DNA from 4 places in the Viridibacillus sp. FSL H8-0110 genome. Region 3 is predicted to be linked to each of the others. Evidence: riboswitches for the same ligand, from Rfam matches in the RefSeq annotation. Region 3 holds a riboswitch; each other region holds the start of a gene.
The links. Region 3 has a riboswitch for cobalamin ahead of MHH98_RS11785 ((2Fe-2S) ferredoxin domain-containing protein). Riboswitches for the same ligand answer to the same signal wherever they lie in the genome.

Region 1 (3,215 bases), 570 kb from region 3:
ATCCTCAAGAGGTGGAACAATGTATTATTACTCATCCAAAGGTGAAAGAGGTCGCAGTTATAGGAATTGCTGATTGTCACTGGGGTGAAATCGTTACGGCTTTTATCGTATCTGATGATGCATTTAATAATGTTAAAGAAATTCAAGACCTTTGTAGAAGTCATCTAGGTAGTTATAAAATCCCTCGGAATATTTATTTTATCCCTGAACTACCAAAAACACATGTAGGGAAAATTGATAAAAAGAAACTTCAAACGATTCAAATGTAAACGGTCTGTTGGGTTATTAACGGGTTCGGAATTGAGGAGCAAAAATGTAAATAACCATTAAAAAAGGGGTGCAATTAGCACCTCTTTATCATCTATTTTAGGGATTAAATTAGACCTAAATTGGTTATCTTTTGATAATCTCATTATTGCACTGAATTGTCTTTAATGCTTCCTGAAGTTTTTCCACTACCCTTGATAAAGCTAATATTGAATTTGTTGTATCGAATTCTTCAATATCCAAGGAATGATTTGCATTTTGGACAATCTCTATCTTTAAATTTGAGTTACTTAATTTTTCAATTTTATTTGAATTGAAATGATAAAATAAACGAAGTGCTAATTTCACTTTAATAGAAATCGGCACTTCGTTTATTCGCTTTACGTTATCGTGTCACTTTTGAATCCAAAATTGATACTCTAATTAGTTTTAGTACTCTAAAAGCGAACCAGTTATTTATAATCAGGTTATTTTTTCTTGTTAAGCATAAATGTGGAATTTTCCACTTTAGGTGTAAGGCAATGTAACGTTTACAACCAGCAACGATATGTGTAACTGCAAAAAAAAACGCGCAATTTTTGTGGTAAAACTTTTGTATAAAATTAAGTCTTTAAATTGATATAGCTTTAAGTAGTAATAACGAATATACTTTATATTAGGAAAACTTTTTTTATTTCCACAAAAAAATTACATATAGTATTGGAATAGGTGTGTTCGTTTAATAGCGAATACTTAATAGGGAAGTCGGTGAAAATCCGACATGGTCCCGCCGCTGTAAGGGTGAGCCTCATGCAAATAAGTCACTGGAATATCCGGGAAGACGCATTGGAGCGATGAACCTAAGTCAGAAGACCTGCCTGTTCTAAAAATGCTGTTAACCTACGGGAGATAGGGAGGTGTTGGAGTGCTAGGAGATAAATTTGATCTAAAACTATGAGCATTTCTAACCTTTTTAATTGGGTTAGGAATGCTTTTTTGTATTTCAGTATTTTTAATAGTTTAAATTCTAAAAATGAAGGTGATTAAACATGTTTATTAAACAAAGTAAGATACTACGGAATTTTCTTGTTCTACTAGTAATTCTCGCGAGTTTTATTACTGGGTGTAGTAACAAAGCAAAAGAACAAGATAATGCGTCTGTTAAAGATCAATCAAAAGTTGTTACATTTTCCATGACTGGAGATATAGGCGACTTAAATCCACATACATATTTTCCAAATGAGTTTTTCTCCCAAGCTATGGTATATGAGTCACTTGTTTACTACGGGAAGGGAGGGGAAATTCAACCTTGGTTAGCAGAAAGCTGGAATATTTCGAAAGATGGCAAAGAATATGTATTCCATCTGAGAAAAGATGTTGAGTTTTCTGATGGTTCGAAGTTTAATGCAGCAATTGTAAAGAAAAACTTCGATACAATTTTAGATAATCGCAAACAACATGAATGGGTAGAGTTAATCAACCAAATCAAAAATACAGAAGCATTGGATGAATATACTTTTAAACTTACATTGAACAATTCTTATTATCCAACGCTTCAAGAATTAACTTACATAAGGCCTTTGAGGTTTGTTGGAGAAGCTGCTTTTCCTGACAGCCAAGACACATTTAAAGATGGACTTAAATCTCAGATTGGTACAGGTCCGTGGGTACTTAGCGAATATAAGAAGAATGAGTATGCGGTTTTTAAAAGAAATGAAAAGTATTGGGGTACTAAACCTAAAGTAGAAAAGGTAGTTGTCAAAGTCATTACAGACGGAGAATCTAGAGTATTAGCTTTTGAGAAAAACGAACTTGATTTTATTTTTGGTAATGGGGTCATTAGTCAGGATTCTTTCCAGTTTTTAAAGGATTCAGGGAAATATGAAACTAAATTATCAGAGCCTACTGCTACAAGAACGTTACTATTTAACACAAACAAAGAAGCAACTAAAGATCATAAAGTGCGTTTAGCACTCAATTATGCTTTCAATAAACAGGCAGCAATCGATAATATTTTTTATGGTATGGAAAAAAAGGCAGATACACTGTTCCCACCTGTATTGGATTACACAAAGATTGATATAAATCCATATGACTATGATATTGCGAAAGCAGAACAGTTATTAGATGAAGCAGGCTGGAAAAAAGTAGAGGGTAAAGCGTTTAGAGAAAAAGATGGAAAAGAGCTGCAACTGGAATTCTTATTTAATAGTACTGATAACATCCAAAAGTCGATTGCTGAATTTGTACAAGGTGATTTTAGAAAACTAGGAATTGATATTAAGTTAACTAGTCAGGAAACGAATACTTTCTGGACAACTGCATTCCAAGGTAATTACGATATATTATTTACATCAACATGGGCCGTACCTTTTGACCCGCATTCTTATTTAGCCTCAATTACTACAGATTCGGAAAATGGTGGTCCAGATTATACTGCATTATTGGGATTACCAGAAAAGAAGGAAATAGACGAGAAAATTAAAAAAGTACTTTTAACTACAGATGAAAAAGAAAGAAAAATGATGTATACAGATATTTTATCAACATTACATGATCAAGCAGTATACTTACCGATATCTTACCAATCAAATGTAGCTGTATATCACAAGAATATTAGCGGATTAGATTTTTTACCTCAAGAAGCTGAGGTACCTTTAACTACAATTGATGTTAAATGAAGCAAGAATTATTAATAATAACTTAAGGAGTGCTACATGAGTTGGTTTTTAGTTAAACGTCTCTCAAGTCTAATTCCAATATTATTAGGAATCTCCATTATTACTTTTATTTTATTGCACTTAATTCCTGGAGACCCAGCAGTAGCTTATTTAAGATTGTCGAATATTCCCCCAACCGACGTGGCTGTGACTGACTTGCGACTCGAACTCGGATTAGATAACCCTTTATATATTCAGTATTTTGATTGGTTGGTGAAGGTGATTCAACTGGATTTGGGGATCTCTTAT
Region 2 (3,215 bases), 490 kb from region 3:
ATATTTCGTTGCGATCAATTTCTCATTATCTATAGAGATCAAGCCAAATAAGCTTTAAGTTGAATATGCTTCTTAATTAGCCAAAAACAACAATCAAGTTAAACAGATTCAATTATAAAGAAATAGGGCTACCCTCAAAGGCCGGTATTCACCGACTTTCTGGACAGCCCCTTTTCATACTACCGTTACTTCACTTTCACGCTAAGTTTGCTACTTTTATTTCCTGCTAGATCCTTCGCATAAATTGATAGTTTAGTATTTGCTTTTTGTTTTTTGATTTTCACACTGAAATTTCCTTTGCTTGATGCTTTAGCTGAGCCAATTTTTTTATGTTTACTATTGTAGATTGTAATTGTTGCTTTTGCTTCAGTTATACCTTTTACTTTTGTAGTTTTCGATGTGATTTTAGATACTGTTGGTTTTTTTGGTGCAATTTTATCTTTTACAATAATTGTTTTTGATACGCCTTTATTACCTACTGTATCTTTCGTTTTTACGACTAATTTTACGTTTGCTTTTTGTTTTGTAATCTTCAGCGTATAGTTACCTTTGCTACTTGCCTTTGTTGATGTAAGTAGTTTAGAGCCTTTATAAATAGAAACTGTTGCTTTAGCTTCTGTAGTCCCTTTTACAGTAGTTGCTTTGTTTGAAATTGTTCCTACTATAAGTTTTGTTGGTCCAATTTTATCTAGTACAGTAATTGTTTTTGTTACACCAGCATTGCCAGTTTCATCTGTAGTCTTTACTACTAATTTCACATTCGCCTTTTGTGCAGGAATCTTTAACGCGAAAGTTCCTTTATTGTTAGCTTTTGTTGATGTTAGAAGTTTAGTTCCATTGTATATTGAGACTGTTGCATATGCTTCTGTTGTTCCTGTTACTGATGTTGTTTTGTTTGAAATTGTTCCCACTGTAAGTTCAGTTGGGCCCTCAGTATCTGGATTTTCCACTGGTGGATTAGTATCTGGTATTTCACCAGCTGCTAATCTCGCAAATGTTGATTTTCCATTCAATGCGTCTGCTAACGCAATGATTACTTGTTCAGTAGCCATTAAGTTTGTTTTAGAATCTTTAATCATCCATTTAAACGAACCATCTTCTAATTGATAATCATCAATCATTTTTTCAAGAATGTTAACTTTTTTACCGTCTTTTTCATAGCTCCATTTGTCAGCTGTTAAATCTTCTCCAGCTGTAGCTAGTCCCATAATAATACTTGCCATTGAGTTTGAATTATCTACAAAACCATCTTTTTGATATTTTGCATGAATACCATCTACTGCTTTTTTAATAGACTCGTTAATTGTTTCATTGGACTTATCAGTATTATTTAATAACGTTAATGCAGTTAAATTCCAACCTGTTACATCTAAGTCATCAGATGAACCAAATCCAGAGAATAATCCTGAATTATTTTGTTTCTTTAAAATTACTTCTAAATGTTTGGCTTTATCATAGTCTGCATTTGCTAAGCCTAGCGCAATTGATGCCCAAGATTCACCGTATGCTGTGAAAAAACTACCATCAGCCTTTTGTTTGTTTTGTAAATCTTCAACAATGTTGCGTTGTCCAAGATTTGTTGGATCTAATCCTAGAATATATGCACCAATAATAGTACCTGCGTCTTCATTTGAAGTGCTTGAAGTAGCCGCTTTTGGTTTCATCCAATAAGATTGTTCACTAGTAACTTCTGAGCCCTCTGCCCACTTGTAGTTTTTAATATCCATGCCTAGTGCATACATTGCTGATAATGACCAGTAGCCACTGTGGGAACTGATTACTCTAGAACTAATAGTTTGGTTGTTTATAATATAATATTGTTTTGCCTTCTCTAAAGAGTTCACTAGTTTTTCTTTGATTACTTGTGGTGATGTTGTTTGAGAAGTATGGTCTTCATTGTTTACTACCATATTATTTTCAGCTTGAGCTGTAAACGGCGATAATAGTGATAGTAGCATAACAAAAGCTAACACCATACTAGATGAACGTTTTAACATTTGAATTCCTCCGATTTTATTTAGATTTGTTGGATTCGGAATTCGGCTTTTTCATGCTAGTCGACTATTTAACTCTTACTCATATATTAAATGTTGGAAATTAAAAGTTCTTAACAATGAAAAAAGCTATTTCTCCATAGAGAAATAGCATAAATACAAAGAAATATAGGACAACAGTATTGTCTAATATAGATTGTTTTGCCGTAATCTCACTTTATTCCGAAGAGTAGATATACGCTATGAATTAGATAGGTCTCCTGGCTTATGCATCAATTTACTTTAAGGACCTTCCCGTATAAAACAGTGGTATTTCCTTATTTCATCAGCATTTACAGTTGCGGATACAGCTTCGGCATTTCACCGAATTCCCTTTTATGTATGTACTACATCTAATTCTGGCATACAATATTCACTTAATATAAACTTATCATAATATTGGAAATTAATCTATCGCATTTTGATTAGTTTTTGATATTTTACTCATAACACATCAAATAATTATACAAATAAAGAAAGAAACGTATGTATATTTATTTCAAAATTGTATTTATCGATGAATCTTTTAATATGTTAATCACATAATTCCTGTTACACATGTTAAAATTGAATTAATATCCTTTTTAAAAGCATGTATGGTTGAAGGAGGGATGAATTGTTTAATGTTGGAGATATGCTAATAATTATTGTCATTGCTTTAATGATATTAGGTACGATTTCTTTTATGCTATTTATTAGAAGAATCATTATAAATACAACTCCTAAGAATGAATCTACCGAACTAAATGAAAAATTGGATAAGATTATCATGTTATTGGAAAAGCAGTCTAAATAATTATTATTCAAAATACAAAACTAGCTGTTGTATCTAATACTAAATTCAACAGTTAGTTTTTAAGTTCATTTAATCCCGCTTTGATAATAATGGACGATTATTGTACCAAATAACTTCTACTGGAATATCGAAAAATGAAGAAAGCTTTTCACTTGTTAGCATATCGATTGTACTTCCAGAAGCAAATACTTGGCCCTTTTTTAATAATAATGTTTTCTGAAAAACCGGTAGAATTTCTTCAATATGATGTGTGACATAGATTATTGTTGGTCCGCTTTCTAAAGCTGCAATTTCACCAATTGTTTTTAACAATTGTTCTCTAGCTATGAAGTCAAACCCAGTAGCAGGCTCGTCTAATATGAGTAACTCTGGATCATCCATTAAGG
Region 3 (3,215 bases):
AGTTACAGATGGGATTTTAAGTGCGGATAAAACAAAAGCAAAAGCACCAGATAAGCCAAGCATCATTTTAGTATCTGGATTTTCCTTAATTGTTTTACGTATTGAACGGAATCCAATTATCAAAAATGGAATTGTTACTGCCCACCAGAAGATAGCCCATTCTACAGGTAAGAATCCCTCCATAATGTGCATGGCAAATGCTTGATTTGGAACAATCATGACAAATGCTAAAAAATAAATCATTTTCCAGTTAAATATTGATTTTAACTTATTCATATTATTCTCCCTTTTATTTATGTATTTTTACTAGATATACAGTTATATACAAATAACACCTCCTATGAAATACCTCTCTGGATAGGGCGTACAGCCAGTTTGCAAATAAAAAAGCACTTCTTTCATAGAAAGAAGTGCGTGAAGGAAAAGTCATCAAAAAATAAGACTTACTCACTTTCACACCCATCCTCGTAGGTTGAAACAGTTCCTCACTTTATGGCAGGTCTCCTGGCTTAGAATCCTCATTTTGCTACAGCCTTCCCGTCTATTGACAGTGACATAATGTAGCAAAACTCCTCAACACAGTGGCGGGACCGCGTCGGATTAACACCGACTTCCCTTTTAAGTTAAACGCTAATTTAACACCATAAAGTTTATTGAATTGTTTGATTTCAGAATATAGTGTATCATGAGAATTTTCTTTCTACTAGATTTTTTTATGGAATTTTCAAAAATATTGAAATTGAGTAGTAAGGTAGATATAACTGTTTTTAATAACTTTATATAGGTGTAAATGTAGAATTTAAATTATGTCAAGATAATATTCATAAAAAAATCTATTTGAATCTAGTAAAATTTAGTATATGATAGTTACAGATTTAGAATTTACTGAATAATACAATTGAATATCAAATTTAAAAGTGCCGACATGTTTGGTTTATTGAACATGTAGGATAATAGGGAAATCGGTTAGAATCCGATGCAGCCCCCGCTACTGTAACGCTGATGAAATGATAACACTCACTGGTAAAATACTGGGAAGAGATCAAAGTAAAGTGACGCGTAAGCCAGGAAACCTGCTTTTATAATTATGAACGATACTTTTCGGAGGGAAAGGTGAAGGCTACAGTGGACGATGCTTATTTATTTTGATGTGTTGTCTGAATAATCTAGTTTTTAAACCTTAATTCTTTGAATTAAGGTTTTTTTATTTACCAAAATAAATAACTAGTTGCCAATTTACCCTATTTCCATAGATTTTTCATAAAAAATGATGAACACAGTATGGGAGGATCACGATGACAACTTGGAATTTAGAAAGAATGAAAAGCCATTTGCTCATTTGTAATGGTAGTAGCTGTTTGAAAAAGGGCGGCGAAGAAGTAACGCTGGCAGTAAGGGATGAGATTGCTAGGCTTGGGGTAGACGAACAAATACATACAACTCGAACTCGCTGTAATGGACGTTGCAAAGATGCCTGTGTCGTTATTGCGTATCCACAAGGTACTTGGTATCAAGCAGAATCTCCTGAAATTGGCCGTCAAATTGTTCGCGATTGTATGAATCAGCAAGTTGCACCTCATGTCGTCTACCAAACATTAAATGGCAACATGACGAAAAACCCTACATCAGGAGCGATTAAAGGTATTTCGAAAAACAAATAGTTAGATGTAACGAAAAGGAGATGTTTGAATGTCGCAACTTGGCAAACTTTATGTAGTTGGTTTTGGTCCAGGAGATTTTAAACATATTACAACTAGGGCAGTTGAAGCACTGCAAGAAAGTGATTTTATTATCGGTTATAAAACGTACGTTGAACTCATTCAAGATCTAATTGATAGTAATACATCTGTCATCAGTACCGGTATGACTGAAGAAGTTTCTCGGGCTCAAGAAGCCGTAAGACAAGCTGAAAATGGTAAAAAAGTAGCGGTCATTTCAAGTGGTGACTCAGGTGTGTACGGTATGGCCGGACTAGTTTATGAAGTGTTAATAGAAAAGGGATGGACAGAAGCAACCGGTGTTGAAATTGAAGTTATTCCTGGCATTTCCGCTATTAACTCTTGTGCTTCTTTACTTGGCGCACCGGTCATGCATGATTCATGTACGATCAGCTTAAGTGACCACCTAACTCCATGGGATTTAATAGCAAAACGTGTGGAAGCTGCGGCAATGGCGGATTTTGTAATAGCTCTTTACAACCCACGGAGTGGTCGTCGTACACGACAAATTGTCGAAACGCAACGTATTTTATTACAGTATCGTTCACCTGAAACACCAGTAGGTTTAGTGAAAAGCGCTTATCGTGATCGACAAAATATCATCATCACTAATTTAAAAGATATGTTAAATCATGATATTGGTATGTTAACGACAGTTGTCATCGGTAATTCATCGACATTTTTGTATGATAATAAAATGATTACGCCTCGTGGTTACCAAAGAAAATACACATTGAATGCTGAAAAACAACCACTAAAACCACATCAACGTTTGAAAGAAGAGGCAGAACCGTGGGCAATGGACCAAGAAACCGGCATTCAGCGTAGTCAAATTATTGATAGTGCACCTGCTTTAGTAAGAGCTAAGCAACCGTCAGTTGTAAAAACAGAACCAAAACCTAAAATTGGCTCATTTGAAATGGCATTAGATGCATTAACTCGTGTAACGGGTCAGCAAGTGGAAACTCAAACTACTTTTGTACAGCAAGAAATGGAATCTATTTTCGAATTAGCCGTAAGCCCTGGGGTTGCAAATAAAAGGTTTACACCAAAACAAATGATGACATTAGCTGATGTAGTTGGAGATAAAGGCACTATGGAATATACACCAAACCATAATATTCTTTTGAAAATCCCAACAACAAAACCAGATTTTATTACAGCTAGACTGCAAGATGCAAACTTTATTCTGTCACCAGTTGGTGATGTTGTCACAATAAAAGCATGTGATTTCTGTGATGGCGAGAAAACGGGCGGAATTCCTTATGCTGAGGAACTTCAAGAAAAACTTGGAGGTCTGAACATGCCTAAAGAATTTAATATCGGTTTTAATGGCTGTGGTATGGCATGTTATAAAGCTGTAATGGAAGACGTCGGAATCGTCTATCGAAAAGGTAAATTTGATCTTTTTGTAGGTGCGAAGCCAGTTGGTAGAACGGCTCACCCAGGACAACCAGTTGCAGAGGGCATTGAGCCAGAAAAGATTGTAGAAGTTGT
Region 4 (3,215 bases), 1.5 Mb from region 3:
CATGGTCAAGATATTATCGATATCGCAGGTAAATTAGCTGCTGAGTTTGGTGATTCGATTCTAAGTAAATCAGATGAAGAGCGCTTTGAATTTTTCCGTGAGCATGGCTTGAAATTAGAGCTTGGTAAATTACAAAAAGACTTAGCAAACTTCCGTGTAGACTTTGACGTTTGGTATTCTGAGACATCACTTTATAAATCAGGTAAAGTTGAAACGGCTCTAGAAAAACTTCGTGCGAATGGTCATGTATTTGAAGAAGAAGGCGCTACTTGGTTCCGCTCGACAACATTTGGCGACGATAAAGATCGCGTACTTATAAAAAATGATGGCTCTTACACATATTTAACACCAGATATTTCATACCATGAAGATAAAATTCAACGTGGATTCACTAAACTTATCAACATTTGGGGAGCTGACCACCATGGCTATATCCCGCGTATGAAAGCAGCAATCGAAGCACTTGGTTATGATCGTGACACATTAGAAGTTGAAATCATTCAAATGGTGAACTTAATGAAAGACGGCGAAAAAGTGAAAATGAGTAAACGTACAGGTAACGCGGTTACTTTACGCGAACTTGTTGAAGAAGTTGGCTTAGACGCAGTACGTTATAACTTTGCAATGCGTGCAGGTGATTCACATATGGACTTTGACCTTGACCTAGCTGTTAAGCAATCAAATGAAAACCCTGTTTACTATGCACAATATGCACATGCTCGTATTTCTTCAATCTTGCGCCAAGCAAAAGAACAAGGATTAGCAGCATCTAAAGAACATTTAAATCTTCTTAATGCAGAGAAAGAAATTGATGTCTTGAAAAAAGTAGGGGACTTCCCACAAGTTGTTGCGGATGCTGCGAAGAATCGCACACCACACCGTATTACTAACTACATTCAAGAACTAGCAGCAACTTTCCACAGCTTCTACAATGCTGAAAAAGTATTAGATGCTGATAACAAAGATCGCTCAGAAGCACGTTTATCTCTAATTACAGCAGTTCGTACTACAATCGCCAACGCACTAAAACTTATTGGCGTATCAGCACCTGAGAAAATGTAATGACAGAAATACCCTTTTAGCTACTGAGGTTGAATAAGCTTGTGAATCTAAGAGGTACTTATAAAAAGACTATTTCTCACTGAATAAGTGTGGAATAGTCTTTTGGTTTTTATAAAGAACAAATGAAAGAAAAAAATTGCGCTAGTTAAAGATAAAATAGCTAGACTTCATCGATTCATGTCACAATGTGTTATTGCTAATAGTTCCACCAAGCCTAGTAACATCTTGGACAAGTATTTAATTTTCTGTATAATTGAACACGATGTAATAACAATTGTATATTGTGAAACATGATGGTTCTTTACTTTGATTCAGTAAAGAGAAAAGGGAAGTCGGTGTAAATCCGACGCGGTCCCGCCACTGTATGTGTGAGTAAGTCGTAATTTGTCACTAAAGTATAACACTTTGGGAAGGCACGGCAAGCTGTGATCACGAGCCAGGAGACCTACCAACATGGAGACCACCAATTAGAACTACGCGGATAGAAATGGTGTCAGTAAAAGTGCATTTTAGTACAGCTATGTATATATTCACTGTCATCGTATCTCTCGTCGTAAAACGAGAGATTTTTTTATGAACAAGGAGGAAATGTAAATGAAGAAAATATGGCAATTTTGTTTAGTGTTTGTTTTAGCACTAGGCGTATTAGTAGGCTGTGGCCAAACGGAAGATACGAAGAAAAAGGAAAATAGTGAATCAGCGACAGAGCAACAGGTAGCAGGGTATCCATTAACAGAGACTGATGCACTTGGCAATGATGTGAAATTTACAGAAGCACCAAAGAGCATTATTACATTGGTACCAAGTAACACAGAAATTCTTTTCGCGTTAGGATTAGAAAAAGAAATTATTGCTGTATCGGATAATGATGATTATCCTAAAGCGGCAACGAAAAAAGAAAAAATCGGTGGGATGGAATTTAACGCCGAGAAAATTATTAGCTTAAATCCAGAAGTTGTTTTTGCACACGAAACACTTTTAGGTACTTCTGAAGCAGGTCTCCAACAATTACGTGATGCAGGATTGAAAGTTTTCGTTGTAAAAAATGCTGAGAATTTTGATGAAACGTATAAAACAATTGAACAAATAGGCCACATTACAGGTAAAGCAGATGAGGCTAAGAAGATTACTGATGATATGAAAGCAAAAGTAAAAGAAGTACAAGTTAAAGTGAAAGATGTAAAACAAAAATCAGCATTCGTCGAAACAACAGACGAACCTAATATTTACACTGCGGGTAAAGATACATTTATGCAAGAAATGTTTGATCTAGCTAATATTAAAAACGTCACAGCAGATCAAACAGGCTGGTTCCAAATTGACTCTGAGGAAATTGTGAAACGTAATCCAGATACAATTATTGTGAAATACAACCATGTGAAAAATATTGTCGAGAAGGTGAAAAAACGCCAAGGATTTGATAGTATCACAGCTGTTAAAAATGATGCAGTTGTTCAAGTTGATGCGAACTTAACAAGCCGTACAGGTCCTCGTCTTGCTGAAGGATTAGAGGTCATTGCAAAAGCAGTATATCCAGAGGCTTTTGAGTGAGGAAAACCATTTTAGGGTACACCATAGCCTTTGTGATTTTAATTGTTAGCATTTGGCTAGGTGTATCAATTGGTTCTGTAAAAGTACCAATTAGTACGTTATGGAATACGGCAGCGGATCCAACAGCGACGAATATATTGTGGAAAATACGCATGCCGCGTGTTGTGCTTGCAGGGTTAGTAGGAGCCTCACTGGCCATTGCGGGCGCTGCTTTCCAAGGATTGCTGAAAAATCCTCTCGCCGATCCGTATACGTTAGGAGTGTCATCTGGTGCCTCGGTAGGTGCTGTGGTGACGCTCTTTTTCGGCATTTCGACCCCTATTTTTGGTATATACACATTACCAGCCTTCAGCATGCTAGGGGCCTTATTGGCGATGATGGGTGTAATGGCTTTTGCACGATTAGTTGATCGAACTATGAAAATGGAAACGCTGATTTTAACAGGGATTATCGTTAGTTCATTTTTAGGTGCATTAATTTCATTGTTAATTGCGTTAACAGGTGATGAGTTAAGGCAAATCATTGGGTGGCTGATGGGGAGCGTTTCAATGCGTGGATGGCCATATGTCAAGATGGTGTGGCCTTTTGTACTCATCGGTTCA

Region 1: linked by a shared signal. The riboswitch ahead of nikA (nickel ABC transporter substrate-binding protein) and the one ahead of MHH98_RS11785 ((2Fe-2S) ferredoxin domain-containing protein) in region 3 are both predicted to bind cobalamin.
Region 2: linked by a shared signal. The riboswitch ahead of MHH98_RS14275 (Ig-like domain-containing protein) and the one ahead of MHH98_RS11785 ((2Fe-2S) ferredoxin domain-containing protein) in region 3 are both predicted to bind cobalamin.
Region 4: linked by a shared signal. The riboswitch ahead of MHH98_RS19355 (helical backbone metal receptor) and the one ahead of MHH98_RS11785 ((2Fe-2S) ferredoxin domain-containing protein) in region 3 are both predicted to bind cobalamin.

What each region holds. Positions count from the first base shown of each region.
Region 1 is NZ_JBBOPJ010000001.1:2,929,863-2,933,077, reverse strand. It holds gene MHH98_RS14700 (class I adenylate-forming enzyme family protein) at 1-269, shown strand, start outside; partial or broken gene MHH98_RS14695 (hypothetical protein) at 394-591, opposite strand; cobalamin riboswitch at 957-1,142, shown strand; gene nikA (nickel ABC transporter substrate-binding protein) at 1,296-2,927, shown strand; gene nikB (nickel ABC transporter permease) at 2,964-3,215, shown strand, end outside.
Region 2 is NZ_JBBOPJ010000001.1:2,849,605-2,852,819, forward strand. It holds gene MHH98_RS14275 (Ig-like domain-containing protein) at 186-1,997, opposite strand; cobalamin riboswitch at 2,227-2,405, opposite strand; gene MHH98_RS14280 (DUF4083 family protein) at 2,650-2,829, shown strand; gene MHH98_RS14285 (ABC transporter ATP-binding protein) at 2,899-3,215, opposite strand, start outside.
Region 3 is NZ_JBBOPJ010000001.1:2,358,215-2,361,429, reverse strand. It holds gene MHH98_RS11790 (energy-coupling factor ABC transporter permease) at 1-276, opposite strand, end outside; cobalamin riboswitch at 478-661, opposite strand; cobalamin riboswitch at 906-1,095, shown strand; gene MHH98_RS11785 ((2Fe-2S) ferredoxin domain-containing protein) at 1,296-1,661, shown strand; gene cobJ (precorrin-3B C(17)-methyltransferase) at 1,690-3,215, shown strand, end outside.
Region 4 is NZ_JBBOPJ010000001.1:3,896,862-3,900,076, reverse strand. It holds gene argS (arginine--tRNA ligase) at 1-1,062, shown strand, start outside; cobalamin riboswitch at 1,340-1,529, shown strand; gene MHH98_RS19355 (helical backbone metal receptor) at 1,657-2,613, shown strand; gene MHH98_RS19350 (FecCD family ABC transporter permease) at 2,622-3,215, shown strand, end outside.